3 regions of the Arthrobacter sp. PAMC25564 genome follow, and region 1 is predicted to be linked to each of the others. Evidence: riboswitches for the same ligand, from Rfam matches in the RefSeq annotation. Region 1 holds a riboswitch; each other region holds the start of a gene.

The links. Region 1 has a riboswitch for cyclic di-AMP ahead of E5206_RS18790 (NlpC/P60 family protein). Riboswitches for the same ligand answer to the same signal wherever they lie in the genome.
Region 2: linked by a shared signal. The riboswitch ahead of E5206_RS11355 (hypothetical protein) and the one ahead of E5206_RS18790 (NlpC/P60 family protein) in region 1 are both predicted to bind cyclic di-AMP.
Region 3: linked by a shared signal. The riboswitch ahead of E5206_RS00365 (hypothetical protein) and the one ahead of E5206_RS18790 (NlpC/P60 family protein) in region 1 are both predicted to bind cyclic di-AMP.

The regions. Positions count from the first base shown of each region.
Region 1 covers NZ_CP039290.1:4,079,714-4,089,106, forward strand. Annotated here, with positions in the region: gene E5206_RS18765 (glycoside hydrolase family 38 C-terminal domain-containing protein) at 1-3,032, opposite strand, end outside; gene fdhD (formate dehydrogenase accessory sulfurtransferase FdhD) at 3,127-3,996, opposite strand; gene E5206_RS18775 (molybdopterin-binding protein) at 4,097-5,530, opposite strand; gene E5206_RS19390 (DUF6457 domain-containing protein) at 5,527-5,814, opposite strand; gene E5206_RS18780 (NTP transferase domain-containing protein) at 5,811-6,497, opposite strand; gene E5206_RS18785 (HNH endonuclease) at 6,560-7,060, opposite strand; gene E5206_RS18790 (NlpC/P60 family protein) at 7,311-8,066, opposite strand; cyclic di-AMP (ydaO/yuaA leader) riboswitch at 8,375-8,558, opposite strand; gene E5206_RS18800 (M23 family metallopeptidase) at 8,682-9,393, opposite strand, start outside.
Region 2 covers NZ_CP039290.1:2,432,196-2,441,588, reverse strand. Annotated here, with positions in the region: gene E5206_RS11380 (dihydrofolate reductase family protein) at 1-426, shown strand, start outside; gene E5206_RS11375 (phosphatase PAP2 family protein) at 501-1,283, shown strand; gene E5206_RS11370 (VTT domain-containing protein) at 1,294-2,034, shown strand; gene E5206_RS11365 (response regulator transcription factor) at 2,036-2,713, shown strand; gene E5206_RS11360 (HAMP domain-containing sensor histidine kinase) at 2,706-3,704, shown strand; gene E5206_RS11355 (hypothetical protein) at 3,857-4,603, opposite strand; cyclic di-AMP (ydaO/yuaA leader) riboswitch at 4,608-4,804, opposite strand; gene E5206_RS11350 (hypothetical protein) at 4,995-5,249, shown strand; gene E5206_RS11345 (hypothetical protein) at 5,313-5,750, shown strand; gene E5206_RS11340 (cation:proton antiporter) at 5,747-6,904, shown strand; gene E5206_RS11335 (DNA alkylation repair protein) at 6,941-7,612, opposite strand; gene E5206_RS19835 (hypothetical protein) at 7,662-8,081, opposite strand; gene E5206_RS11325 (sigma-70 family RNA polymerase sigma factor) at 8,494-9,063, opposite strand; gene E5206_RS11320 (DUF4397 domain-containing protein) at 9,228-9,393, opposite strand, start outside.
Region 3 covers NZ_CP039290.1:76,725-86,117, forward strand. Annotated here, with positions in the region: gene E5206_RS00345 (winged helix-turn-helix domain-containing protein) at 1-64, opposite strand, end outside; gene E5206_RS00350 (hypothetical protein) at 568-1,419, opposite strand; gene E5206_RS00355 (response regulator transcription factor) at 1,653-2,393, shown strand; gene E5206_RS00360 (HAMP domain-containing sensor histidine kinase) at 2,397-4,004, shown strand; cyclic di-AMP (ydaO/yuaA leader) riboswitch at 4,154-4,312, shown strand; gene E5206_RS00365 (hypothetical protein) at 4,312-5,073, shown strand; gene E5206_RS00370 (bifunctional glycosyltransferase family 2/GtrA family protein) at 5,226-6,626, shown strand; gene E5206_RS00375 (glycosyltransferase family 39 protein) at 6,627-8,627, shown strand; gene E5206_RS00380 (glycosyltransferase family 39 protein) at 8,634-9,393, shown strand, end outside.

The sequences.
Region 1 (9,393 bases):
CAGCGCGCAAATCTCAAGGTCACCAGCTGGAACGGCCGAAGCGACAGCTCCGCAGTACCGGGACCGGCCACCACCCCCGGGGCAGCAACCTCGCGCTCCAAAAGATCCACGGTCTGAACACGGGTGACGTCGAAGTTGGCCTTCACCTGTCCCACGGACCGTTCCCCCAGCGATTCGTAGACCCGCACGATCACGTCGCCTGAGCCGTCCTCCGCGAGCTTGACCGCCTCGATGACGAGGGCGGTGTTGGAGACCGTGAACAACGGTTGGAGACCCTTGGCGCCCTTGACCACGCGCGGCGCCAGGTTGGTGCGGTAGCCCTCCTCGACGGCGTCGGCGATGCTGGCGCCGGGCCGGATGGTCACGGTCAGCTCATGGCGCCCGCGGTCCGCCCGGGGGTCCGGAAACCTGGACGCCCGCAGGAGTGAGACGCGCACCGTCGTCGTCGTCCCGCCGTCAGCCTCCCGGATATTTCGGGTGACGTCGTGGCCGTAGCTGGAGGCGTTGGAGACCGCCACCCCGTAGCCTGGCTCGGCGACGTGGATCCAGCGGTGCGCACAGATCTCGAACTTCGCCGCTTCCCAGGAGGTGTTGACGTGGGTGGGGCGGAACACGTGCCCGAACTGGGTTTCCGAGGCCGAGCGGTCCGCCCTGACGTCGAGCGCGAAGCCGAGCTTGAGCAGTTTCTGGCTTTCCTGCCAATCCACCGCCGTGCAAATCGACAGCGAAGGGGCTCCCGGCTCCAGCAAGATCCGCTGCGTCACCGCCGAGGAGCCGGCCATCCGCTCCACCACGACGACGGCCGGGCCGTCCGCCCGGTGGCCCCGCTCCAGTGTCACCGAGCGCGCTTCGGTCAGTTGGACGACGTTCCGGCGGTAGAACGCGTCGATGTCCCACGCGTCCCATTCGTTCGGCGTGTCCCGGTGCAGCTCCAGGAGGTTCCCGGAGTGACCGGGCGCAATGGCCTCGCGCCCGCTGGCGTAATCCCTGAGCGACGCCAGCAGTCCGTTCGCATCCACCACCGCCCGGATGATGCCGTTGTCCAGGACGTAGCCGCCCTGGGACTCCGTGACGGACACCGGATCTCCGCGCCGGTCCGGCTCGGCCGCGGCCAGCGCGGGAACACCCTGACGCTCGTGCGGAGCGGCGTTGAGCAGGAAGTCCCGCTCCCCTGCGCCCAGGCCCGCGGCGGCAGCGTCCGCGATAATCGATTCGAGCGCGGTTCCGACGGCGGCATAGTTCCGCTCGGCGTCCTGGTGGACCCAGGCGATGGCACTGCCCGGAAGGATGTCATGGAACTGCTGCAGCAGCACGAGCCGCCACAGCCTCTTGAGCTCCGCTGCCGGGTAGCTGTAACCGGCACGCACCGCCGCCGTGGCGCACCACAGCTCCGCTTCCCGGAGCAGGTGCTCGCTGCGCCGGTTCCCCAGCTTGGTCCGGGCCTGGCTGGTGTAGGTGCCCCGGTGCAGTTCGAGGTACAGCTCTCCCGCCCAGACCGGCGGGGACTCGTATTCCGCCTGGGCCCGGGCAAAGAACGTTCCGGCAGTGCCGGTCTGCACCCTCGGGGAACCCTCGAGGTCCGCGGTGCGCCGGGCGGCCGCCAGCATCTCCCGCGTGGGGCCGCCGCCGCCGTCGCCGTAGCCGAACGGAAGCAGGGAGATCGTTCCCCGGCCGTGGTCCCGGTAGTTCCGTTCCGCATGGGCCAGTTCCCGGCCGCTGAGCTCTGAGCTGTAGCTGTCCACCGGCGGGAAGTGGGTGAACAGCCGGGTGCCGTCGATGCCCTCCCAGTTGAAGGTGTGATGCGGCATCCTGTTGACCTGGTTCCAGGAGATCTTCTGGGTCAGGAACCATTGGCTGCCCGCGGCCTTAACGATTTGCGGCAGCGCCGCCGAGTACCCGAAGGTGTCGGGGAGCCATGCTTCCTGGCAGTCGATGCCGAACTCGGCCAGGAAGAAGCTCTTGCCTTCGAGGAACTGGCGGGCCATGGCTTCGCCACCGGGCATGTTGGAGTCCGCCTCGACCCACATGCCCCCCACGGGGACAAACTGGCCGGTCTTGACCTTCTCCCGGATGCGGCCGAACAGCTCCGGGTACGATTCCTTGATCCAGGCGAACTGCTGGGCGCTGGAGCAGGAGAATACGAACCCCGGGTGCTCATCCATCAGCGCGACAACATTGGAAAACGTCCTGGCGCACTTGCGGATGGTCTCCCGCACCGGCCACAGCCAGGCGGAGTCGATGTGCGCGTGCCCCGTGGCCAGCAGTTGGTGGGCCGAGGCATAGGCAGGCCGTGCCAGGACGGCGGCCAGGGCCTCACGGCCCGCGGCTGCCGTTCCGGGGACGTCTTCTGGGTCCAGGATGTCCAGCATCCGTTCGAGCGCACGCAGGATCTCGTGGCGCCGGGGCAGGTCCATGGGCAGTTCGTGCATAAGCCCGCTGAGCGTCCAGATGTCCTGCTGCAGCTCCCACACGGTCCGGTTGAGCTCTGCAATGACGATCTGCCCGAGGCGGTATTTCGGTTCGCTCCCCGAGGTCGCCTTGTCGCCGTACGGCGTTGCCGCGAAGGTCCAGCCCTGGGACAAGTCGGGGTTCGCCGCCGCCTCGACGTAGAAGTCAACGGATTTTCCGCCGCCCAGGAGCTTCAGCGGGACATGCTGGTTCCGCGGGGAGATGGCTTTGACGACGGTCCCGTCCGGCCGCCAGGCGGTGCCTTCGCACTGGAACCCGGGCAGATCGGCACTGAAGCCCAGATCCACCAGGATTTCCACTGCGGTCCCCGGAGCCGTCCCCCACGAGTCCGGCACATCCCCCTGCAGCCGCAGCCACTTGGTGCTCCAGGGCGGGCCCCAGGCCGCTCCGTGCTCCTGCGGGGTGAACTCCTGCCGGAGGGCCTCCGTCACCGGGACCGGCTCACCAGGCACATCCCAGCTGTCCAGCGTCAGCCGGACGCTGCGCGGATACACCGCCGGAACGATCCGTTCGCGCACGAAGCGGTCCAGCCGGACTTCCGTGAGGCGGCGGTCGTCATGCAATGTGATCCTCGTTAGCGCCGGGGACGAAGCTGTAACTCATCCATTCGATGGCTAAAACTTACTTCCCGGCGGCTCCTTTGGCCAAGGCCTTCCGCTAGCCGGCCACGGCGGGGACACTCACCCGGCCGTGGCCGGCGTAGACATTCAGGCTGGTTCCGCGGCTGAAGCCGGCCAGGGTCATTCCGCTGGCCTCAGCCAGCTCGACGGCCAGGCTTGAGGGCGCGCTGACGGCGGCCAGCACGGGAATCCCGGCCAGCGAAGCCTTCTGGACCAGCTCGAACGACGCCCTTCCCGAGACCTGAAGCACGGTGCCCTCCAGCGGCAGCAGGCCCTCACGCAAGGCCCAGCCGACCACCTTGTCGACGGCGTTGTGGCGCCCCACATCTTCCCTCAGGCACAGCAGCTCTGCGGAGCCGTCGTCGGCAATCCGGAACAGTCCGGCGGCGTGCACGCCACCGGTGGCGTCGAAGACGGCCTGGGACTCCCGCAGCAGCTCCGGCAGGGCCGCCAGCGTCTGCACCGGAACGGTCAGCGGGTCCAGGGCCGGGCTGAAATGCGAGGACTTGCGCACCGCATCGATCGAATCCGTGCCGCAGATTCCGCAGGAACTTGAGGTGTAGACCTTCCGTCCGGTGTCCGGCCGCACGACGTCGGGCCGCAGCTGGGCTTCGACGACGTTGAATGTCTGGACCCCGTCCTCATCCTCGCCGGCGCAGAACCGCAGCGAGACGAGCTGTTCGGCACTCCAGATCACCCCCTCGGACACCAGGAATCCCGCCACGAGGTCGAAGTCGTGGCCCGGGGTGCGCATGGTGACGGAGAAGGAAAGACTGCCCAGCCGGATTTCGAGGGGTTCCTCGACGGCGAGCACGTCTTCGCGGTGCCGGACCGGGAACTCGAGGGCCTGGGGCGATCCGTCGAGGACAAACTTGTGCACCTTGCGGCGCTGTGTCACGCGGCCCATTGGGTACTCCTAACCAACATATTGTGCGGATTTACCGCTGGATCCATCATTGCAGGCGCGGGACGAACCAGCGCCGCCCGCGGCCCCCGGAGGGGCGGCATTAGCCGAGCAGGGCGCTCCAGTCCACCGGCCCGTCGTCCGCGAGCGGTTTCCGGGCCGGCCTTTTCGCGGCCGTCCTGGTTTTCGCCGCGGCCTGGCCGGGATCCGGGATGGGGGCGCCCCAGGGGAGCGCGAATGCCGGGACCAGCTCCCCCAGCTGCGCCCCGTGCGGCGGAACGACAAGGACGCCGTCGGCCGCGGCCAGTCCCCGCATCATCCCGGGGCCGGTGTGCTGTGCCGGCGACGCCATCCCATAGAGCAGGCGGAAAGGCATAAGACGGGTGCGGCCCGGCTCGGCGTCGATCATCGACCCGCAGGGCACCTCCGCGATGGGTGAAAGCGATCGGTGTCCCAGCGCTGCGAGGAGCGGGCCCCCGATGGTCGACAGCGCCATCATGGCCGCCAACGGGTTTCCTGGCAGGCCCAGGACGAAGCGCCCGTCCGGCAGCTCGGCCAGCACGGCGGGGTGGCCCGGACGCATCGCGATGCCGTCGATCAGCAGCCGGCCGCCCAGTTCAGCGACGGCGCGCCGGAGGTGGTCGGTCCCCGACGGGCCCGTCCCGCCCGTGGTGATGACGACGTCGGCCGGCAGGCTTTCGTTTTCCGTGTCCTCCAGCGCGGCGAGCCATTCGGCGTACCTGTCCCCGATTTTCACCTCTTCGGTGCAGACACCGCCGAGCATGCCCACGACGCCGCCCAGCTGCGGGCCGAAGGTGTCTCGTACTTTGCCTGGTCCGGGCAGACCCGAGGAGACCACCTCCGAGCCGGTGAGCACGAGCCGGACGACGGCTTTGCCCAACACGGGCAGGGTGTCGTAGCCGGCCAGGGCCGCGAGGGCCAGATGGGCGGGGTTGAGCAGGGAGCCGCCCTTGATCAGCAGATCACCGACGGCGGCCTCCTCCGCGGCTTTCCGGATGTGTTGGCCGTTGCGCGGCTCGCCGGGTTTGGCCGCGCCGCCGGTCTTCAGGACCGGCAGTCCGTCCTCATCCGTGGCGACGGTGCCGCTCTCGCTCCGCAGCACGGCCTTCGCGCCGGGAGGGAGCAGCCCCCCGGTGACAATCGGACTTGCCTGGTGCGGAGCCAGCCGCTGGTCCGGCTCCGCCAGGATCCACGGTCCGCTGCCGTTGACGGCCCAGCCGTCCATCGCCGACGACGCATAATGTGGCATGTCCTGCAGCGCCGCAACATCCGCTGCGAGCGTGCGGCCCAGTGCCTGCCGGAGCGCCACCGGGGCCGCGGGGATGGGGGTGGCACAGTCAAACGCAAGTTGCCGGGCCTCGTGCCAGGTGTGGGCGAGGTGCCGGTGGGGAGCCGGTGCCGCGGCAACCCTGGGCACCTCGGCAGCCAGGCCCGCGCCGGGCGCCGGGGCGTAATCGTCGGAGCCAGGCTCGTGCCCGGCAGCGGCTGCACCGCCATAAGGAGGTGGAGGGGTCATGTCCCGGAGACTTCGGTGGCTGCATAGTCCGAGGCGAGTTTCCTGGCAATTCCCAGGGCGGCCGCCATGGAGACAGCATCCGTGGTTTGGCCGGAACCGGAGGCCAGCCCGGCGGCAAAGCCGGCGATAAAGGTCGTCAGCGGCGCGGCGGGGCGCACCACGGAATGGGCTGCCACGCCGGCCAGGGCAAGGACTTCGTTGATGTCAATCTCGACGTCTTCCAGTTCCAGTGCCTGGAGCAGCGCACGGCACCAGTCTTCGAGCGTTTCATCCTGGCTTTTCACCGTTTGCCTCCAAAGTCGAGTCCAGCTGCGGGGGCTCCGGACCGGTCGCCCGGATCGTTGCCCTGGATCGGGCCGGTTACCCCCAGGGCGGAGGCGTCGTCCCAGGTGTCGACATCGTCGGTGGAACCGGAGGGGACGCGAACTGCCCGCACATCAAGATTAGCAAGAAGTGCGAATACCGAGGCGTCTTTGAGCGCGCCACGGTGTGCGGCTTCCGCGGCAGAGCGTTGAAGCGCAGCTGTGTTATAAAAGCCGGCAAGGGGCTGCTTTCGTCCATCCGCGGAGACCGCCATAACGCCGTCGCGGCTTGCGGCCCCGGGCTGTTCCAGGGCTGCTTTGAGCGCACGGACTGCGGCATCCACGCGCGGCATGTCGCAGGCCAGGACCAGGGTCAGGGGTGCGGGTCCGTCGAGGCGGCGGGCCGCACGGTCCTGTTCCAGCGTGGAGAGACCGGCGGCGATGGCTGCCGCCGGACCCGCGAACGGCGGCTCCTCGCGGCAGTTCAGCACACCGGGCGGCAGCGTCCCCGGGTGCGGCCCGACGACGGCGATCGTCCGCGCGCCGCGGGCCGCCTGGACCGCGAGGTCAAGGAGCGTGGCGCCGTCGTACCGCAGTTCCGCTTTGGGCGCGCCGCCTAACCGGGAGGACCGGCCACCGGCCAGAATAACCGCATCAAATTCCACCGGCCCAGCCTAGCGCGGCCCGGGCCGGAACCCGCGCAGCCCGTACCCTCCCGGAGCCCGGATCAGGCGGCAGACTCCGGTAGCAGGAAGGGATCCCAGTCCGGAGCCGGCTTTTCGAGTTCCTTGATCTGCCACGTCGTACCCTTCGGCGGGGCCGGGACAAAGCTTAGCTTCCAGCCCATTTCCGCCGGGGTGTGGTCCCCCTTGGCGTTGTTGCAGCGCAGGCAGGCGGCCACGAGGTTTTCCCAGGAATCGGCTCCGCCGCGCGACTTCGGCTGGACATGGTCTATGGTGTGGGCAGCCTTGCCGCAATAGGCGCAGCGCTGGCCGTCCCGGCGGAGCACCCCGCGCCGGCTGACCGCCGTCATCGTGTTGTACCGGGGGCGGATGTAGCGGTGTAGGAGAATCACCGAGGGCCGGCCGAGGATGTCCTGGGGCCCGACGACGGGGTCCTCCCCTTCGGCCACCACACTGGCCTTTCCGGTCAGCACAAGAACAAGCGCCCGGCGGAACGTTACAACCGCCAGCGGTTCATATCCAGCATTCAGTACGAGCGTGCGCATCCGCATACCTCTTTACGGCCGCACCCGCCAGGGGCACGAGGGCCGGCTGCCCTCTGCGTGGTCGGGCTATGGATCGACACCACAAGAGTAAACACTCATGTGCCCGATCACCGAATTTTTTCGCCCGCGGAGGTCCGCCTGCCGGAAAGTTCATCCCCCGGCAATGCAAAGGACCCCCGCCACAAGGGCGGGGGTCCTTTCAAAGCGTGAGCCATCCGTGGCTGTTTCCAGCCCGTAATTAGCCTTTGGTCTAGCCGCCTACGCGGATGAACACCGGACCGGAGCCGATGTTGACGCTGTACAGTGCGGTGGTTCCACCGTTCCACCCGCCGTGGACGGCCATGCCGTTGCCGACGTAGACGGCGATGTGGGCCATGCCCACGCCACCATTCTGGTAGTAGGCGAGGTCGCCCGGCTGGGCCTCGGCGGCGCTCACGGTGCGGCCCAAGGACAGGTAACCTGCCGGCCAGCCGTGGTAGTGGATGCCGGCGGCGGCCAGGGCGTTCGTGGCCAGTGCGGTGCAGTCCTGTGAAACGCCCAGCTGGGCGTAGGCAGCGGCGGCGATGGTTGCGCCGGCGCCGCTTCCGATGGCGGCCGGCGCCAGGGCGCCAGCGGTACCCGCGGTGGCAAGCTGGCTGCCGCCGGTCGTGGCGGCAGCCGCGTCCTGGACCTCGACGACGGGCTTGGCAGCCTCGACGACGGGAGCCGGTGACGTGGAAACAGCCGGCTTCTCGTAGGAGATCGCAATCGTGGAGGCAGCCGAGATAGTTGCCGGGGCAGCTGACTGGACATCCAGGGCGGACGCGGAGGTGGATTCGCGCTGGACGTTGGTCTCAGCAGCGTTGGCTGCAATGCCGCTGGTCAGGACCAGGCCGGATGCTGCAGCGATGACTGCAGCCTGGCGACCCATGCCGCCAGCGTTTTCGCCGACAGCCTTGGCAATGACAGCCAGCGAGTTGGTCTTGGTGACCTCGGCGCGGTGCCGTGCATTTGCACGAGTAGTCATTAAGTTCTCTCTTTCGTGATCCTTGGATCGCGCTTTTTGGGCGCGAGCTGAGGACGCTCCGGCATCTTGGGGGTACGCCGGATCGCCCCGAATGGGTTACTTAGCGAAGGGTGTACTGCGAAGACGCGCCAAAAGCGGGAACTGCATGCAGGTGCTTGGCCTGCGGGCCGGTCACGGTAGAGATCGGAACGGCGGTGCGGGCTCCATTCCGGGCGCCGCCAAGGGCAGCACGGGAATTGGATTTCAGCGGGCTCGTAAGAGCCGCGCCGGCGCGGTGACGCGCAGCATTGTGGCGTGAAGACACGAAAGTAGCCTCTCCCAATGCCTGCGAGGTGAGCTGTCGGATTCGGATGGGAGTCACCCGGCCGCGCCGCTTCCTGGGAAGCTTTGCGACTTAACCCCAAGGCCTTCTTGCGAAGACCAAAATTGGTTCCCCCGCCCCTGCCAGACGATGTAATGCGAACGGACCTTGAGCGGTGGCAGAGCTAGGCAATCCACTCAAGAGCGCCAACTTCGGAAAAGTTGGCGTACCTCATACGGTACAGGAGTCGGGATGCAATGTCACATTCAGATCACGGCGTGTCACAAGAATGCGAGAGTGACCCATCGTCTTGGCTAGAGCCAGCCAAGGGGGTCAACGACGTCGCCGTTGACCATCACTTCGAAGTGGAGGTGGCAGCCGGTGGAGGCGCCGGTGGTGCCGCTCAGCGCGATGATGTCGCCCCGGGAGACCTTCTGGCCGACCTGGACGGAAGACGAGGACAGGTGGTTGTAGGTGGTCTCCAAGCCGTTGCCGTGGTCGATCACCACCCGGTTTCCACCGCCGTACGGGTGCCATCCGTTGAAGGTCACGGTGCCGCTGGCTGCTGCATGGACGGAGGTTCCGCACTGGGCCGCGTAGTCCTGGCCGCGGTGGAACTCGCCCGCGCCCCCGGTGATCGGGCTGACGCGGTAGCCGAAGGGCGAGGCCGTGATCATCTGGTCCAACGGGGCACCCAGGGTGCCGGCCGACGCCGCGCGCGTAATGGTGCCCACGGACTGGGCACTCAACAGCTGCTTGAGTTTTCCATCCGGATCACCTTTGGTGCTGACGGCCGTGCGGCTGAAGTCGATTTTGGCGGCGGCAGCGGCAGTGACGTCCGGCTGGGCTGCGGCTGAGACCGAGCCGGCAGGAGCGCCGGCGTTCGTTGCCATCGCCGGACCGGTGACGGGGACCGTGACGGTCAGGACCAGGCCCGTGGCGGCGAGGGCGATTCCGGCCTTCTGCCCGACTCCGCTGGCAGCAGCGAAGTCCGTGACCTGGCGGAACGGGCTGCGGCGGCCGCGG
Region 2 (9,393 bases), 1.6 Mb from region 1:
CGCGGACGCGCCACCAAAACGGCGGACAGCGACCCTGCGAGCCCCGCCACGATGATCGAATTCGCCGGCATCTGGCGGGACATGCCCAAGATCGTCTATTCGCGGACGCTGGAAAGCGCGGGCTGGAATACCACGGTGGCGCGCGGCGTCCTCGTCGAGGAGCTCATGTGGCTCAAGGAACAGCCTGGCGGTGACCTATGCCTTGGCGGCGCCGATCTCGCCGCGGAGTTCCGGCGGCTCGGGCTGGTCGACGAATACCGGGTCTATGTCCATCCTGTACTGATCGGGCGCGGCAAGCCCCTATTTCAAGAGGCGGAGTTCCAGCCCCTCGACGCCATGGAGAACCTCAGCCTGGAAGAGACGCGCGCGGTCGGAAACGGAGTCGTGCTGCGGTGTGCCCGCGAGGACGGACAGGGAACTTCTTAAGCCTTTCTTAAAGGCCGCACGGGAGGGTTGAAGCAGGCGCCGGACAGCGCCCTTGCCCCGACCCGGAGGACTCCATGCCTGGACCCGCCCCTGTTGACCGCGTTGCAGTACCCCATGACCCCGCCGGCGCACGCCCGGCTGCCGGCCCGCAGTTCCGGGCCATCCCGCAGGCCCGTCACTGGCTGCTGCTGGGTATTCTGCTGTCCGCGGCGGTCCTTGCGCTGGGCCTGACGGCCAAGCTGGTCCCCGGTGGCAGCGTGGCCGAGCTGGGCGTGGACCAGGATCTCAGCCAGCACCATGCCGCGCTGCTGACCGCCGTGGCGATGGCCCTGAACGTCGTGTTCGGCCCGGCGGCCGGCGTCGTCCTCGTTGCCGCCGTCGCGCTCTATCTCTGGGTGGTCCGCCGCTCCCTGGTGAAGGCCGTCGCGTTCGGCCTCGTCGCCTGCTCCGGCTGGGTGGCCAGTGAGTTCTTCAAGCTCATCATCGCCCGCCAGCGGCCCAACCCGGCCCTGCTGTTCGATCCGCTCGCCCCGGAAACGGGCTCCAACAGCTTCCCCAGCGGGCACGTTTCCTTCGCGGTCGCGCTGGGATTCGCGCTGTACTTCCTGGCCCGCGGAACCCGCTGGGCCAAGGTGACAGCCGTCGCCGCGGCGGTGCTGGCCCTCGTGGTCGCCTGGTCGCGGCTGTATATCGGGGTCCATTACCCCACCGACGTGGCAGCCTCGTTCCTCGCGGCGAGCGCAGCGGTTGTGCTGCTGGCCGGGCTGTGGAACCGGTTCGCTCCGCGTATCCTGGACCGCCTGCCGGCCGCAGCATCCGTTCGGTCCACGCAGCCTTCCCGATCACCCCGTCCCTAAGGAAGTGACCATGCACGGCATTTACGCTTCAGGGCTTGGCCCGGTCCTCTCGGCCGCGGCCGGAACCCCCTCGCTCCTTGACCCGGCGAGCCTGCTCGAGGGTCTCGGCCCGGCGGCGCTCGGCGTCATCTCACTTATGGTGTTCATCGAATCCGGCGTCCTCTTCCCCTTCCTGCCCGGGGATTCACTGCTCTTCACCGCAGGCCTCCTGCATCAGCAGCTGCAACTGACGCTGCCGGTGCTGATCGGCGTCGTCACCGCCGCTGCCGTGGCCGGCGACCAGGTCGGTTACATGATCGGACGGACGTACGGCCGCCGATGGTTCAAGGACGACGCGCGGATCCTGAAGACAGCGCACCTGACCACCACCGAGGACTTCTTCCGCCGCCACGGCGGGGCCGCCGTCGTGCTGGCACGTTTTGTGCCCATGGTCCGGACGTTCGCACCCCTGAGCGCCGGCATCGCCCGCTACGGGTACAAATCCTTCACGCTCTGGAACATCACCGGGGCGCTGGCCTGGGGCTCATCCGTGACCCTGCTCGGGACATGGCTGGGACACTATGAGGTCATCGCCAAGAACATCGACGTCATCGCCGTGGTCATGGTCCTCGTCTCCGTCCTGCCGTGGGGCGTCCAGCTCCTCAAACGCCGCCGCCAGAACCGCGGCCCCGCGGCCGGACCCGCGGCTGACCGTGGTGACGACACGGCGGGCGGACTGCCGGCGGAAGGTATGGCGCGGGAGAATAACTGACATGACAACCGCTGACGGCCGGCCGTCCCTGCTGCTGGTGGAGGACGACGTCGTCCTGGGACCGCTCATCGCCGAACTGCTGGAACCGGACTACCTGATCCGGCTGGCCACCAACGGCCAGGACGGACTGCACCTGGCGCTGACCCAGGTCTGGGATGTTATGGTGGTCGACCGCGGCTTGCCCCTGATGGACGGCATCGCCCTGATCAACGCGCTGAGGTCCAAGGGGGTTTCGACGCCGATCCTGATCCTCACGGCCCTCGGCGCTACGGATGAAAAGGTCAGGGGCCTGGACGCGGGCGCCAATGACTACATGAGTAAACCGTTCGACGCCGACGAGCTCGCGGCACGCCTGCGCGCCCTGACGCGCAGCTACACGCCGGCCGCCGCGCCCGTGAGCATCGGCGACTGGGAACTCGATCCGGCGTCGCGCTCTGTGCGCTCGGTCTACGGGCCGCTGGTCTCCCTCACCGCAAAGGAAGCCGAGCTGCTGGGAGCCCTGGCCGCCGAACCCGGCCGGGTTTTCACCCGGGAAGAATTGCTCAACAAACATTTCCAGGCCGCCGACCAGCCCGGCGTGATCGACACCTACGTCCACCACCTCCGAAGGAAGATTTCCAAGGCCGTGGTCCGCACGGTCCACGGCGTCGGCTACCAGATCGGCGACGCCCATGAATAGCAGGCCTCCGTTGGCCGGCGAACCGGACCAGGACACCCTCCGCCGGGCCTCGCTCAAGGTCGCTTTGCGGATCAGCGCCGCCTGTGCGGTGCTGGTCCTTTGCCTCCTCGCCGCGGCGACCGTCTATCTGATGAACAAGCTGGCGCACCCGGATCTGCCCGGCTCCGCGGCGGCCGGGAAGGCTTACACCTATCTCGATTCCAAGGACCTGATTGAGGCGATGATCATCGCCGGGGTGGCGGGCATTGTGCTGGCCGGCGTCGTCGGGTGGCTCAGTGCGCGCAGCGCCATCCGGCCGCTGGGGGAAGCACTGGCCCTGCAGCGGCGGTTCGTCCAGGACGCCAGCCATGAACTGCGCACGCCCCTGGCCATCTTGGACGCGCGCATTCAGCTCGCCCAGCGCGACGCCGTGCCGGACTCCAAACCGGGCCAGGCCCTGGGCAGGATCCGGGAAGATGCGGCCACCCTGACCGGGATCGTCAACGAACTTCTGCTGGCCGCGACCGGCGCCGCGCCGGACCGTTCCACGGAACCGGTGGAGCTGGCCGACGTCGCCGGGTCCGTCACCGAGAGCCTGCAGGAACTGTCGTCACGGCATGACATCCGTCTCGCCTTCTCCGACGGCGGCCGGCCGCTGGCCCGGATCGACCGGAACTCGCTGCGGCGGGCTGTGCTCGCCCTGGCGGACAATGCCCTGGCCCACACGCCGTCCGGCGGGAGCGTCACTATCAGCACCGGGGTGGAGCGGAACCATGCGGTTATCAGCGTGGCGGACACCGGGCCCGGAATCACGGGCGTGGACCAGGCCCGGATCTTTGACCGCTTCGTCCGGACCCCCAGCCCGGATGGAACCCGCGGGCAGCGAAGCTTCGGCATCGGACTGGCGCTGGTCCGCGAGATCGCCACGGCCGCCGGCGGCACCGTCGAGGTGGCCCGGACCGGGCCGCAGGGTACAACCATGAAGCTCACGCTTCCGCTCGCGGGGCGCTAAGAGCGGGGCTTCAGGGGCTTCAGGGGCAGAGTGGCTTCGGGTGCGGAGCTTGCCCGGTCCACACGAAAAGGCCGGTGATCAGCCGCCCCCAAGGCAGCTGATCACCGGCCCCTCCACACGCCGTTCAGTCAACGTGTCAGCCGTGCGTAGGCTTAGGCACGGACGAAGGTCACGCCGCCGGTGGCCGTCAGCCAGGACAGCGGGTGGACGATGGTGGAGTTTACGCCGTTCATACCGCCGCTGATGACCTGGCCGTTGCCGGCGTAGATGCCCACGTGGCCGGACTGGACCACCATGTCGCCCGGCTCGGGCGTTGCCACGACGGTGCCGTAGTTCAGGAACTGCATGGGGCCAAGGTCCCCGACCGGCTTGCCGGCGGCGCCGAGGGCTTTCTCGACCATGGCAGTGCAGTCCTGCGTGATGCCCAGCTGGCCGTAGGCGGCGGCGAGCATGGCGGCGTTGAGGCCGCCGGCTGCCGGAGCGGCGGCGGCCGCCGGGGCTGCCTTGACCTGCACCGTGGCCTTCGGAGCCGTGGGTGCCTGCGCCGCGGCGGCGGGGGCAGCTGCCGCGGCGGGGGCGGGCTGTGCGATCACCGGAGCCGCCGTCGAGCTGACGGCCGGGCGTTCGAAGCTGATCCGGACGCTTGAGTCCGCGATGAGCGGCGCGCCGACCTGGCCCTTGACGTCAACGGACGACGCCGGCACGGAGTTGCGTTCCGCGGGTGCTTCTGCGGCGTTGGCGGCCATGGCCCCGCTGAGGACCAGGCCGGAGGCTGCGGCGATGACGGCGGCGTGGCGGCCGATGGTGCCTGCCTTGCCGGTGATTGCGGATGAACGTGCCGAGCGCCGCGTGGTGTGCGTGGCAGTGCTGCTGTGCGAATTGACGGTGTCTGAAGACATGGCTGTAGCCTCTCCCAATGCCTGCGAGGTGAGCTGTCGGATTCGGATGGGAGGCACCCGGCCGCACTCAGGCCCGCGGCTGCAGGCTGTGCGGCTTCACCCCAAGACCTGTATGACAGCAGGTCAAAAGTGGTTTCCCCGTCTCTGCCGGACGTTTGCTGCGAGATGCCCCGAGGCCGCGGCAGAGTTAGGCAATCGGCTGGGGAGTGCCCGTATCGGAGACAACAGGCACTTAACAACCGTACGGGCGCAGCGGCCAAATGTCACATTAAGGTAACGGCCATGGGGTGGAATCCATGGGGATCCCGGGGGAATCGGGCCCGATTCCGTGGGCCGCCGGGGGCCCGGGCATAGGATGATGCCATCAGCGATCCCGAAGCGGAGGCCCGAAATGACCAGCCACTGTGTCGCCATCTGCCAACTGAGTGATCAGCCGCAGGACGACTTCGACGTCAACACCGAGCTGTTGATCCTGGAGGGGAAAGAAGTCCATGTCCTGACCTGGGATGCCGAACCCCGGGATGGCGGCTTTGACGCCCACGTCCTCAATGACAGGGTGGACGCCCTCGGGTTCATGGTGGTCACCGACTGGGAGTTCCTGGACGGCAAGGCCTACGCGGTGGTGGAGCGCCGGCCCCAAGACTAGGCCCATGATTTACGGAGCCGCGGAAAGAAAGCGTTTGCCGGGTGACCGCACTAGGCTCAGTCCATGGCCAAAGACTCCAAGAGAAGCGATGACACGGCATCAGTGATCTGGCTCCCCGAGCCGGAGGAACATGACTACCCGGCTGCGGAGAGCTACCTCGCACTCCTGACCGATGGTGCCGGTGCCGCCGCGATCGTGCAGTCACTGCGCAATGCCCCGGTGACGCATCAGCTCGCGAAAGACATCCTGCGCGCCTCGGGGCTGCCGCTCCTGAGGCCGGACAACCCGCACGTCGCCGCGGATCTGGCCAAGATCGCCGCCGGCAGGAAGCTTTCGCCGGTACTGCTGGTCCGCGGAATTCTCCAAGCCGGCATCCCGGCCCAGATCGCCGACGGGTACCACCGGGTCTGCGCTTCCTACCTGACAGACGAGAACACGCCCATTCCGGTGAAACTGGCAGATATGGGAACCCGGGGTGCTGCCGGGCCGGGCGTGCGGTGACGTTCCTGTCCCTGGCGCTGATCGCCGTCGTCGCCCTCGCGGGACCCCTGCTGGCGCTGCCGGTGCGCTGGAGACTTCCGGTGGTCCTGGGTGAGTTGCTGGCAGGCATCGTGATCGGACGGACGGGGCTTTCGCTGGTCGACGCCGGCGATCCCACCTTCAGTCTGCTGGCAAACATTGGCTTTGCCCTGATGATGTTCGTCGCCGGAACCCATGTGCCGGTCCGGGATCCGCAGATCCGCTCCGCACTCGGGAAGGGCTTCGGCCAGGCCGCCGCCGCCGGGTTCGCCGCCGCCGTCGTTGGAACCGGGATGGGCCTGGCCTTCGGGACCGGGCACGCCCCTTTGTATGTGGTGCTGCTCGCGTCCTCGTCCGCGGCCATGGTCCTGCCGATTGTCGATTCCCTGCGCCTGGGCGGCCCGAAGGTGGTGGCCATGACCGCGCAGGTGGCCATCGCCGATGTCGCCTGCATAGTCGCGCTGCCGCTGGCCCTGGATCCGCCGAACGCGGGCCGCGCCGCACTCGGGGCGCTCGCGGTGGGTGCGTGCGCCATTGCGATCTTTTTCGTCCTTCGCTCGCTGGAGCGCAGCGGCGCCCGCCGGCGCATGCATCGGCTCTCGGAAAACCGCAAGTTTGCCCTGGAGTTGCGGATCCAGCTGGTTCTGCTGTTCGCGCTGGCCGGGGTGGCCAATTTCGGCCATGTCTCAGTGATGCTGGCTGGATTCTCGTTCGGGCTGGTGGTGGCCGCGGTCGGCGAACCGAGACGGCTGGCCCGCCAGCTTTTCGCCGTCAGCGATGGTTTCCTGGGACCGATCTTCCTTGTCTGGCTGGGCGCCTCCCTGAACCTGCGCGACCTGGCCGGCCACCCGGACATGATCGTGTTGGGCCTGTCCCTGGGACTTGGCACGGTCCTGATCCACTCCGGACTAAGGGCGTTTGGGCTCCCGCTGCCGCTGGGAGTCCTCTCGGCTGCGCAGCTTGGCGTACCGGTCGCAGCGGCAAGCATTGGCACCCAGCTGCACGTCCTGCTCCCCGGAGAGAACGCCGCCCTGCTGCTGGGAGCTCTCATCACGATTGCCGCGAGCGCCATGGCAGGATCCCGTGCAGCGAAGTCATTCGCGCAGCCGGTGGCCGCCGGTAGCGGTAAACCCTGAACTTTGCGTCGTGCTCCCGTGGGGCACACATCGGCGTCAGACGTCAGCGGACGCGAACCTAAGTTCGGGCCGCGTCCTCGCCAGCTCAGCTAGCACCCGCGAGATCGCTTCCCGGACCACCGGGCCATCGGGTCCCTGTCCCGGCGGATCCGCGAGTACGGCCCTGGCATGCCGGACGAAGCCGTCCCAATCCCCCGCTCCCGCCCCCAGTGCCCGTAGCGGGGAGAGCAGCGCGGCACGGCGCAACCAGGCGTCGGGCTCCCGCACCCACCGGTCCAGCACACTGTCGGCGCGCACCCTGCCCAGCACATCCAGTCCCTCGACCAGGGGACCGATCACGTCGACGGCGAGCGGATCCACCAGCCCGCGCAGTCGGGCGCTTCTGACGAAGCCCTCGATCCGGGTCAGATCCAGGTTGCCCAGCACCGTGAGCCTGGACTGCAACAGGACAATCGCCGCGAGCCGGCGCTCGAACACGGGCACCTCCCACAATTCGGAACTAAGCGCCGTGATGTCATCATGGGCCATCCCGGTATGACGGCGGAGGGCATCACGGACCGTTCCCCGGACCGCACCCACGGAGGCGCCGTAGAACCGCAGCTCGCGTCCGTCCAGCCCGCTTCCCAACCGGGCCCGCGCCGCGGCAGCACGGTGCCAGTCGCCCTCGCGCTGAAGGGAGGAATCGATGAAATCGCCGGCGTCACTCACCTCACCATTCTTTCCCCTCCGGGCCGGATCACGAACCGGCGGCTCCATGTCAGCCAGGCACTGTCAGTCGTCCCCGTGCGATGCTTTCCGTGGAGTGCGCCGGATCTCCGTCATAGGGCTCGTTGGATATGTCCACAACGGGGTACTGGGCCAAATCCAGTCCGCTCGGGATGACAAAGACTCCGGGGTCATTGCCCAGGACTCCCAGACTGACCATCTTGGACAAGTCGGCGGAGCCCACCCAGACCTCGCGGAAACCGGAGACATTCTCATCAGGCAAGCGGATGACGAGCTGACGCGTGCCATTCGGGAGCCTCTGCACCACTGCGTCCCCGCTTGCGGCGTGGGCTGCCAGGGGTTTTAGCGGCGTCTCGGCCAGGACCACTGCCGACGGCGTGGGGACCGCGACCGGTGGTTCAGCGCGGCCAAAGATGCTGGCCGCAGTCCAGGCGCCGGCTGCGCCCAACACTATTCCCGCAGCAACTCCTGTGATCCACAGGCCGCGGCGTGCCCAGGGCTGCCTCCTGCCGGAAGGCAAGGGAACCGGAGGTGCAGATGACGAAAGGGGCAACGACGTCGGCGCTTCCGCGGGGTTCACCGATGGCTCACCGAAATCGCGAGCGTCGCGGGCACGTGCCGCGGATTGTCCCAAAGGATCCCCTGCCAAAGATGGCGACAGCCCGAGTGCCTGATGGATAGCGTGCCAATTGTGGCTCCCCGGTTCCATAAGTTCGACGCCTGCGGGGTCGGCGGTAGCAACCAGGACAGTGCGCCGCAGTGCGGCGAGCGTTTCTCCGCATTCGCGGCAGCTCGCGAGGTGGATGGCGGCGGATTCGTTCCCGAGCTGCTCGCCAAGGGCAAGGAGGCTGATAAGTTCGGCGTCAAGGTGTTCCATGTTCCACCTCCAGACGGGTCCGTAATCGGCTTAGGCTGCGCCTGATGTGGCTCTTGACGGTGCCGAGCGGAAGGTCCAGGCGTGAGGAAATCTGGTCATGGGTCAAGTCCTCATAGAACGCCAACCGCATTATCGCCGTCTGTGGATCCCCTAGCCGCTCCAACTCCTCTTCCAAAGTTATGCGGTCCGCCACAGCCTCCACGTCCTTGGCACTCGGATTGGTGGTCGGGTCGCTGACAAGGTGCACGGCTGCCTGTTCAAGATCGCGCTGGCGGGAACGGGACGACAACGCATCCGAAATAGCGTTTCGCGTGATCCCGATCAGCCACGCCGGCAGTCGTGCGGCCTCCGGCCGATAACTCGCCCGCGATTTCCAAGCCCGGATGAACACCTCCTGCGTAACGTCGTCAGCGGCCGCCCGCTCGCCCAGGGACCTTAGCGCCAGAGTGTAGACGAGGGGACTCATCTTCCGGTATGCCTCCGCCAGGGCCCGCTCCTCGCCGTCGGCGAACGCATGATCGATACCCACGTCCCAACCGTGCGCGGCGGCCTCCATCGGATGCTCCTTAGAGCGGCATCGAGCCCTGTGGATCCACATTATTCCGCGCTCGGCGTCGTGGGGCAATGGTGGATCGACGGCGGAGACGTCCGGTGGGGCCGCGCCGAACGCGACCCCACCGGTTGGCGAAGGCAACATGTCACGCCTGAGGCGAACGCACGTTAGCCGTTGTGCCCCTTGTGTCCGCCGGAGTTGGAGTCCACCACCTGCACAGCGACACCCAGATTGTTGTCAGCAAGGCTGCCCCAGGCATAGACGATCGTGTTCTTCCCTGCTGCGACGGTGACGTCGGCCGGGCCGATCAGCGGAGCGGTGGTTCCCGCGGCA
Region 3 (9,393 bases), 170 kb from region 1:
AGGTCTGCCCGGCCTTGCTGGCGTTACGGACGGAGATGTGGACGTATCCAGATGCAACTGACATGAATGCTTACCTCAATGTGAATGGCCGTCATCGCGGCTCGAATGCTACTTTTCCCCGCAATGAAGACTGGGGAGGGGCGCCCGACGCTGGGCTGGGGGCGAATGCCTAGAAACTCTTGGGGTGTAAAAGTTAGGCGTGCATTCGACAACAGCGCATCTCGGTACCAGCGGGTGTGCTGACCCAGGAAGCTGCGGCTGCAGGTGCTGTTGAGTTCTTGTTCACAATTGAAGTGTGCATCGTAACAATGGGAACTTGCAAGTAACAATGGACCGCAAGTTCCACATAGTGAGACGAAAAGCGGAAATGTAGTGCAGATCACAATTCTGGCAGTGCAATAAAATAACAAGTGTTTTTCAGATCAAGGAATCAAAGGGGGCCTCTCGCCGAAGTATGTTCGGTGGAAGGCCCCTCTCGTTCATGATCATTCACTGTATTGGAATTAGATGAAACACCGCTGAATCAAGTGGCGCCTGTCCACCGTCCACAGAGTGGTCACGCCAGGCTCAGTTGGCCTGGCCGGTTGCGGTGGCCGCCACGAGCACCACTGACTCGGCTGCGTAGTCGGTTCCATTCTTGGCCGCGACGATCCGGACCGTCGCCCCGGTGGCAATGTCCGCCACGCCCAACTGGCTGCCGGTACTTCCCCCGGCCTGCTGGCGCCTTTGTTGCTGCTTGCTGACCACCACATCGGCACCCAGCGCGTAGCTGCGCGTGAATCCGTCGCTGCTCTTCACGGTGACGGAACCCGAAGTGACCTCGGTGACACTGCCGAGCTGTTCGGCCTTCGTGACGTACGCGCCACCCTGAAGGACCACGTATTCGGCATGCAGGGCAGCGGCAAGTCCGCCACCCATCCCGTCGGGCGAGAAGTTGCCGGCTCCGCCCTGGCCGGGGCCGGCCTGGCCCGGCATCCCGCCGGCGAAGCCGCCCTGGGCCGGGCCTTGGCCACCGGGGGCGCCAGCCGCGCCGCGCGTCGTTCCATCAGCTGACGCCGAACTTGAGGTAAGGGCATACACACCGACACCTGCCCCGGCGGCGAGCACCAGGGCGGCCCCGCCGACGACGAGACCCCGCTTGAGCGTCCAGAGCCTGGCCGTGGAGCCTCCCTGGGGAGCTGCTCCGGGCGCGCCCCAGCCTGGCGTTGCGGCCTGCGCCGGCGCCGCCGGACCGTGTCCGGGCGCGCCCCAGCCTGGCGTTGCGGCCTGCGCCGGCGGCCAGGCGTCGTGCTGCGCGGCAAAGGGCGCGGCGGCGGGCCCTGGGGCGACGGGCCCGCCGCCCGGCCGTGTCACGGGCGCAGGCGCGGCCGCGGCATCCGTGGTGGGTTCCGGGACGGGCCCGGGCTGCTGTCCGCTCATGGGGTTCTCCTTCAATCGGGACGGGATCGGTGTCCCCTCCAGAGTGCTGAGCGATCCTGTGCATGCGCTGTGCGGCTCAACAGCTGCGGCTGTGACCTGCCGACGGCCTTCCAACGGGCAGGGAAAGCAGATCCGTACACCCACGGGCGCATCCAGCTCGCTAGGCTGGGATTCACAGGTGCCGCACAGGATCCCCAAAGCCGCAACCAACCGGCAGAACGGAGAGTTGTCCCATGGCCACTTCGCACTCCATGACCAACAACCTTCCCCAGCTCACCCATCCCGACGGCTCGCCCATCCGCGCGCTGGTGGTGGACGACGAGCCCAGCCTTTCCGAGCTCATGAGTATGGGCCTGCGGATGGCGGGCTGGTCCGTCGCCGTCGCCGCCGACGGCCCCGAGGCGGTCAAGCTTGCCAAGGAGTTCCGCCCCGACGTCCTGGTGCTGGACGTTATGCTCCCCGGATTCGACGGCGTGGAACTGCTGGGCAGGATCCGGGCTTTCGCGCCGGAGGTCCCGGCCTTGTTCCTGACCGCCAAGGACGCCGTGCAGGACAAGATCACCGGACTGGCCGCCGGCGGGGATGACTACGTCACCAAGCCGTTCAGCATGGAAGAAGTGCTGCTGCGCCTGCACCGGCTCGTCCAGCGCTCTGGCGTGGCCGCGATGGACACCGCGGAACTCGTCGTCGGGGACCTCGTGCTCAACGTCGACACCCGGGAAGTCACCCGTGCCGGGGAGGAACTGCACCTCACGGCCACGCAGTTCGAACTGCTGCGCTACCTCATGGAGAACCCCAAGCGCGTCATCAGCAAGTCCCAGATCCTGGACCGGGTCTGGGACTACGACTTCGGCGGCCAGGCGAACATCGTCGAGCTCTACATTTCCTACCTGCGCAAAAAAGTCGATGCCAACCACCAGCCCATGATCCACACGGTGCGCGGCGCCGGCTACGTCCTGAAGCCGGCGGAGTAGCCGGTGCCCACTCTAGCCGGTGAGGTCCGCACCCCCGGCCGTGACTGGCGCAACCCGTCCACGTGGCACCTGCGCACCCGGCTGGTCCTGGTCGCCATGGCCCTGCTCGTGGCGATCTGCGGCGCCGTCGGCCTGTTCAGTTATGCCTCCATGGACCTCTTCCTCACCCGCCAGCTCGATACCCAGCTGGACCAGGCGTCGTCCCGTGCACGCGAATTCGGCCGGCCCCTGCCCGGCGGGACCGGCGGACGCCCCGACCCCCTCGAGGCCCGCGGCCAGGGCGTCGGCACGCTGAACGCCCGGATCCTGGGCGGCGCGGTCAGCAGCGCCGGCTTCCTCGCGGAGGACGCCACCCGCAAGAGCCTGTCCCCCGACGACGACTACGTCCTCCTCGCGCTGGCACCGAACGGCATCCCGGTGGACCGCACGCTGTCCGCCGGCGCCTACCGGCTCACGGCCGTCCAGGCACCGTACGGCGACGTGATCATCACCGGGCTTCCGCTGGCCGAGAAGGAGAACACCCTGGCCTCACTGGTCTGGACCATGGTGGTGGTGTCCGCCGGCGGCCTCGTGCTGATCGGCCTCGCCGGCACGGCCCTGATCCGCCGGACAATGAAACCGCTGGAGCAGCTGTCCGAGGTGGCCACCAAGGTGTCCCGCCTCCCGCTCGACGCCGGTGAGGTGGCACTCGCGGTGCGGGTTCCGGCGTCGGCCGCCCATCCCGGAACGGAAGTGGGCAGTGTGGGCTACGCGCTGAACCAGATGCTGGACAACGTCTCCAACGCGCTCGAGGCGCGGCAGCACAGCGAGATGAAGGTGCGCCAGTTCGTGGCGGACGCCTCGCACGAGCTGCGCACCCCGCTGACCGCCATCCGCGGGTACACCGAGCTGATGCGGATGACTGAGCACTTCACGCCGGACGGCGAGAAGTCCCTCGCCCGGGTGCAGAGCCAGTCCCTGCGGATGACCACGCTGGTGGAGGACCTGCTGCTGCTGGCGCGGCTGGACGAGGGCCAGCCGCTCAAGCTCAGCGATGTTGACCTCACGCAGTTGGCGATCGAGACGGTCAGCGATGAGAAGGTCATAGCCCCGGACCGCGTCTGGCAACTGGAGCTGCCGGAAGAGCCCGTGGTGGTCCGCGGCGATGCGGCCCAGCTCCACCAGCTGCTGGCCAACCTGCTCTCCAATGCCCGTAAGCACACCCCGCCCGGGACGAAGGTGGTCACCGGCGTGATGCGCTCGGCCGACGGCAGCGCCGTGGTGACGGTGACGGACAACGGCAGCGGGATCGCGCCCGAGTTCATTGACCGGGTCTTTGCCCGTTTCGCTCGGGCCGACGCGGCACGGAAGAACCCTGCGGTGACGACGGCAGCGGCGGCCGCCCGGGCGGGTGCGCCGGTCACCTCGGGGGCACCCGCCCGCGCTGGAGCAGGGCCGGCCGGCGGGGCCCCGGCACCGGCACCTACCGCCGAGGGGACCAGCGGACTGGGTCTGTCCATCGTGCAGTCGATTGTGGAGGCCCACGGCGGAACCGTCGAGGTCACCTCCCGGCCGGGCCGGACGGAGTTCGCCGTCCGCCTTCCACCGGCTCCGCCTGCCGCCCCCCGGTGACGATGTGGCGGGCGCTGGGCGCAAGCCGACGCACCGCCGTCGCGGTTTCTGTTATCGAAACGTGACTTAATCCCTCAACTCCGGTAGGGTTTTTCGAGTGCGGCCGCCATTGGGGCCGCATATCCGGACGGACGCCAAACTCTGCCGCTTCCCGGATTCCGCTGGACCAGGCAGAGGTGGGGGACCCAGAGTTCCCGGGCATTCTGCATGCATGCACCCTTGGGGTGAAGCCGACACGTGATCTTCCGTGCGGCCGGATTTCTCATCCGAACCCGACAGCTAACTCCACCGGCGTTGAGAGGCGATCATGACTGAATTCAAGGTACAACCGCGCCCTGCGGGCGTTGTCCGGAAATCCCGGTCCAAGGCCTCGCGCCACCGCGCCGAGCCAGCCAAGCCCGCTTCAGCCCTGTCCCGGTTTGCCGCCGGCATCGGATCCACCGGCCGCCGCGCCGCCGTCGTGACCGCAGCCTGTGCGGTGCTGATCGGAGTCGGCGCCGCCGGGCAGGCCGCCGATACCGCCCGCTGGAATGCCAGCGCCACCGGCGCCACCAGCGCCGAGGAGTCCATCCCCAGCGCGGATCCGCTGCCCAAGCTGAACTTCGAGAAGGTCCAGATCGCGGCGCAGCCCGTTGCCCCCGCCAGCGGCAGCATCGCACCCCAGTCCTCCGAGGTGAAGCCCGCGGAAGCGCCGGCACCCACGCCTGCTCCGGCACCCGCAGCAGCGCCGGCACCGGCACCGGCACCCCCCGTCGCCGTCGATGACCCGGCCGGGGCGCAGGCCTACGCCGCCGTGCAGGTGGGCAGCTACGGCTGGGCTCCCGGCGAGATGCAGTGCCTGATGAAGCTGTGGACCCGGGAATCCGACTGGAGGACAACCGCCACCAACGCCAGCAGCGGCGCCTATGGCGTGGTCCAGGCCCTGCCTGCCGAGAAGATGGCGAGCGCCGGCGCCGACTACCTGACCAGCTACCGGACCCAGATCAACTGGGGCCTGACGTATGTCAAGACCCGCTACGGTTCCCCCTGCGGCGCCCTGAACTTCCACTACGCCAACAACTGGTACTAAACCGGGCACAGCCAGCCCCTCAACCGGAGGCCCCGCATCCGCGCGATGCGGGGCCTCCGGTGTGCCGGCAGTTGCCACGACCGGCGGACTTCCACAGCCCTTGCACAGCTTGGCACTAAAGCCTTCATAAGAGCGGGCGTCACAGTGGAGGAATGACGTTCACAGACCAGGCCACAGGAACCCTGTCGCAGCCGCCGGCGACGGCGGACATTCCGGCTCCCGCCGCCGGGCCGGCACTGGCTGCCGGACCCGTTGCAGGACCCATCGCGGGGCCGGGCACCCGCCGCTCCCCCATCGACACCCGCACCACCCTGCCGGTGCTGGACGTGACCATACCGGTCTACAACGAAGAGCGGGACCTGGAAGCCTGCCTGCGCCGGTTGCACGCCTACCTGCTGGGCACATTCCCGCACAGCTTCCGGATCACCGTGGCGGACAACGCCAGCACGGACGGAACCCTCAAGACCGCCGAACGCGTGGCCCGTGAACTGCGCGAGGTGACGGTGGTCCATCTTGCTGAGAAGGGCCGCGGCAACGCGCTGCGGAAAGTCTGGCTCGCCTCGCCGTCGCCCGTCCTGGCCTACATGGACGTGGACCTGTCCACCGATCTCGCGGCGCTGGGGCCCCTGCTCGCCCCGCTGATTTCAGGACACTCCGACCTCGCCGTCGGGACCCGGCTGGCACACAATTCCCGCGTGATCCGGGGCCCCAAGCGGGAATTCATCTCCCGCGGCTACAACGTCCTGCTTCACACCTTCCTGGGCGCGCACTTCAGCGACGCGCAGTGCGGGTTCAAAGCCATCCGTGCGGACGTCGCCCGGCAGTTGCTCCCGCACACCCTGGACAATGCCTGGTTCTTCGACACCGAGCTGCTGGTGCTGGCCGAAAGATGCGGGCTGCGTGTCCACGAGGTGCCGGTGGACTGGACCGACGATCCCGATTCCAGCGTCGACATCCTCCAGACCGCCCTGGCTGATCTGCGCGGCATGGCCCGGCTGAGCCGGGACCTGGTCTCGGGCCGGATCCCCGTTCCCGAACTGCGCGCCGCCCTCGCCCGGGGCCCGCTGCCTGCCGCTTCCCGGCCACATGAACAAAGCCCCGGCGGCAGCCTGTTCGGGCAACTCGTCCGCTTCGGCAGCATCGGGGTCGCCTCCACCCTCGCCTACCTCGCGATCTTCCTGCTCTGCCGCGGCATCATGGACCCCCAGCTCGCCAATTTCCTGGCGCTGCTCATCACGGCGGTGGCCAACACCGCCGCCAACCGGCGCTTCACCTTCGGCGTCCAGGGGCGCCACCACGCGGCACGCCACCACTTCGAAGGACTCCTGGTCTTCGGCATCGGCCTGGCGCTCACCTCCGGCGCCCTGGCCCTCGTCCATGGAACCCCGGACCGCTGGCTGGAAGTCGTCACGGTCACCGCGGCGAACCTCGCCGCGACCGCCGTAAAGTTCTTGCTGTTCCGGCTGGTGGTGTTCCGGCGCCGCCGCGCCCATCCTGGTCCGGCCGCCGGCACCACAGACGCTTCCCGCCCCCGCACAGAAACGGCCAAGTAGATGACCACCACGCTTCGTTCCCCAGCCGGATCCGGTGGCGGCTCCGCTGCCCCGGCCCCCGATGGCCCGTTGGATCAGCCGGCCACGCGGCACCCGCAAAACCGCCGTGAACGCCTGCTCTTCGGCACCCAGCCGCACTGGGTCCGGCCCTCGGTGGCCCTGCTGCTGGCGCTCACCGCCGTGCTGTACCTGTGGGACCTGGAAGCCACCGGCTACGCCAACTCCTTCTACGCCGCGGCTGTCCAGGCCGGCACGAAGGACTGGACCGCCCTGCTGTTCGGTTCCCTGGACGCGGGCAACGCGATCACCGTGGACAAGCCACCGGCGGCGCTGTGGATCCCGGCCCTGGCCGGGCGGATGTTCGGATTCTCGGCAATGAGCATGCTCATTCCGCAGGCCCTCATGGGGGTCGCCGCCGTCGGGCTCCTCTATCTGACGGTCAAGCGCATCTCCGGCCCGGCGGCAGGCCTGTTGGCCGGCGGCGCCCTGGCGCTGACCCCGGTGGCGGCCCTCATGTTCCGCTTCAACAACCCTGACGCCATGCTGACCCTGTGCCTGATGCTGGCCGGCTACCTGACCACCCGCGCCATCGAGAGGGCCGGCTGGAAATGGCTGGCGGCGGCCGGCGCCGTGATCGGCCTGGCGTTCCTGGCCAAGATGTTGCAGGGGTTCCTGATCATGCCCGGGCTCGCCCTGGCCTACCTCTGGGCCGCCCCCACCACCCTGGGACGGCGGCTGCTGCACTTGCTCGGCGCGGCCGCGGGGATCGCCGTCGTGGCCGGGACCTACATCGCACTGTTCCAGCTGACCCCTGCCTCGGCCCGGCCCTATATGGCCGGCTCCCAGACCAACAGCTTCCTGGAGCTCACCTTCGGCTACAACGGCCTGGGCCGGATCACCGGTTCCGGTGGCGGCATGCCGGGAGGCGGCGGCGCACCCGGCGGCGGGTTCGGCGGGAACGTCGGATTCGGCGGAGCCGCCGGCATCACCCGTATGTTCGGGACCAGCTTCGGCGGCGAGGTTTCCTGGCTGCTGCCGGCGGCCCTGATCCTGCTCTGCGCCGGGCTGTGGTTCACCCGGCGGGAGGCACGGACCTCGAAGACCCGCGCGGCCCTCCTGTTGTGGGGCGGCTGGCTCGCGGTCACCGCCGCGATCTTCAGTTTCATGAGCGGCACCATCCACCCGTACTACACCGTGGCACTGGCTCCGGCGATCGCAGCCCTGGTGGGCATCGGCTCAGTGGAGCTGTGGCGGGGGCGGGCCTACTGGCCGGCCCGGATCGTCCTGGCCGCCACGGTGCTGGCCAGCTCGGTCTGGTCCGCGGTGCTCCTGGGCCGCGATCCGGGCTGGCTGCCCGGACTCCGCGTCATCGTCGTCGTCCTGGGTCTTCTCGCCGCCGTCGCAGTGATCCTGCGGGTGGACAGCCTCCCGGGCCTCCCCGGCCGGTTCCGCAAGGCGGCCACGGCCGGCGTCGTCGTCCTTTCGCTGCTGGCCGGCGGGGCGGGAACCGCTGCCTGGACGCTCGCGACGGCGGCCCAGCCGCACTCCGGTTCCATCCCCGCCTCCGGGCCCACCGCCTCGGCGATGGGCGGCGGCCGGACCACCGCCCGATTCGGGGGTGCCCAGGGCAGCGCTGATGGCCTGGGCGGCGGGACAGGGGGCCCCGGCAACGAAGGCGCCTCGACCGAGCTGACCGCGCTGCTGAAGTCCGCCGGGACCAAGTGGTCCGCAATCGTCTCGGGCGCGAGCCAGGCGGCAAGCCTGGAACTCGCCTCCGGCACCAGCGTGATTGCCCTCGGCGGCTGGAACGGCGGCGATCCCTACCCGACGCTGGCCCAGTTCCAGGCGATGGTGGGCCGCGGCGAGATCGGCTACTTCATCTCCGGCGGGATGGGCGGCGGCGGAGGCCGCGGGGGCAACTCCGAGGTGGCCGCCTGGGTCGCGGCGAACTTCCAGGCCCAGACCGTGGGCACGTCCACGGTCTACAGGCTGGGCGCCTAGGCTGCCATGACTGATACCCTTCACCCCGTGTCCTCCCCCGTTCCACAGAGTCCCGGCAGCCTGGCCACAGGCCAGGCTGCCGGGACTCCGCGCCGCGGGAGGGTCCCGCGGCTGACACCGCTGCGGCCACGCCTCGAACTGGCCGTCCTGCTGCTGGCCACCGGTGCCCTGTACCTGTGGAACCTCGGCGCCTCCGGCTGGGCCAACGCGTTCTACTCCGCCGCTGCCCAGGCCGGATCGCAGGACTGGACGGCGTGGTTCTTCGGCTCCTCGGACGCCGCCAACTCCATCACGGTGGACAAGCCGCCGGCCGCGCTCTGGGTGATGGGCCTGTCCGTGCGGCTGTTCGGGCTCAGTTCCTGGAGCATCCTGGTGCCGCAGGCGCTTATGGGCGTCGCGACGGTCTGGCTGGTCTACCTGTCCGTGCGCCGGGCCGCCGCGCCGGCCACCGCCGACGCCGGGCTTGCCCACCGGGCAGGCCTCCTCGCCGGTGCGGTCATGGCGCTGACCCCGGTGGCGGTGCTGATGTTCCGCTTCAACAACCCGGATGCCTTGCTGGTACTGCTCATGACCGCGGCCGCGTACGCCGTGCTCCGGTCCGTCCAGGACGCCACCGCCGCTAAAGCCGCCCTGCGCTGGCTCCTGCTGGCAGGCGTGTTCCTGGGCTTCGGCTTCCTGGCGAAGCAGCTGCAGGTGCTGCTGGTTGTCCCCGGCTTCGCCGTGGCCTACCTGTTCGCTGCCCCGGCCAAGCTCGGCAAGCGGCTGC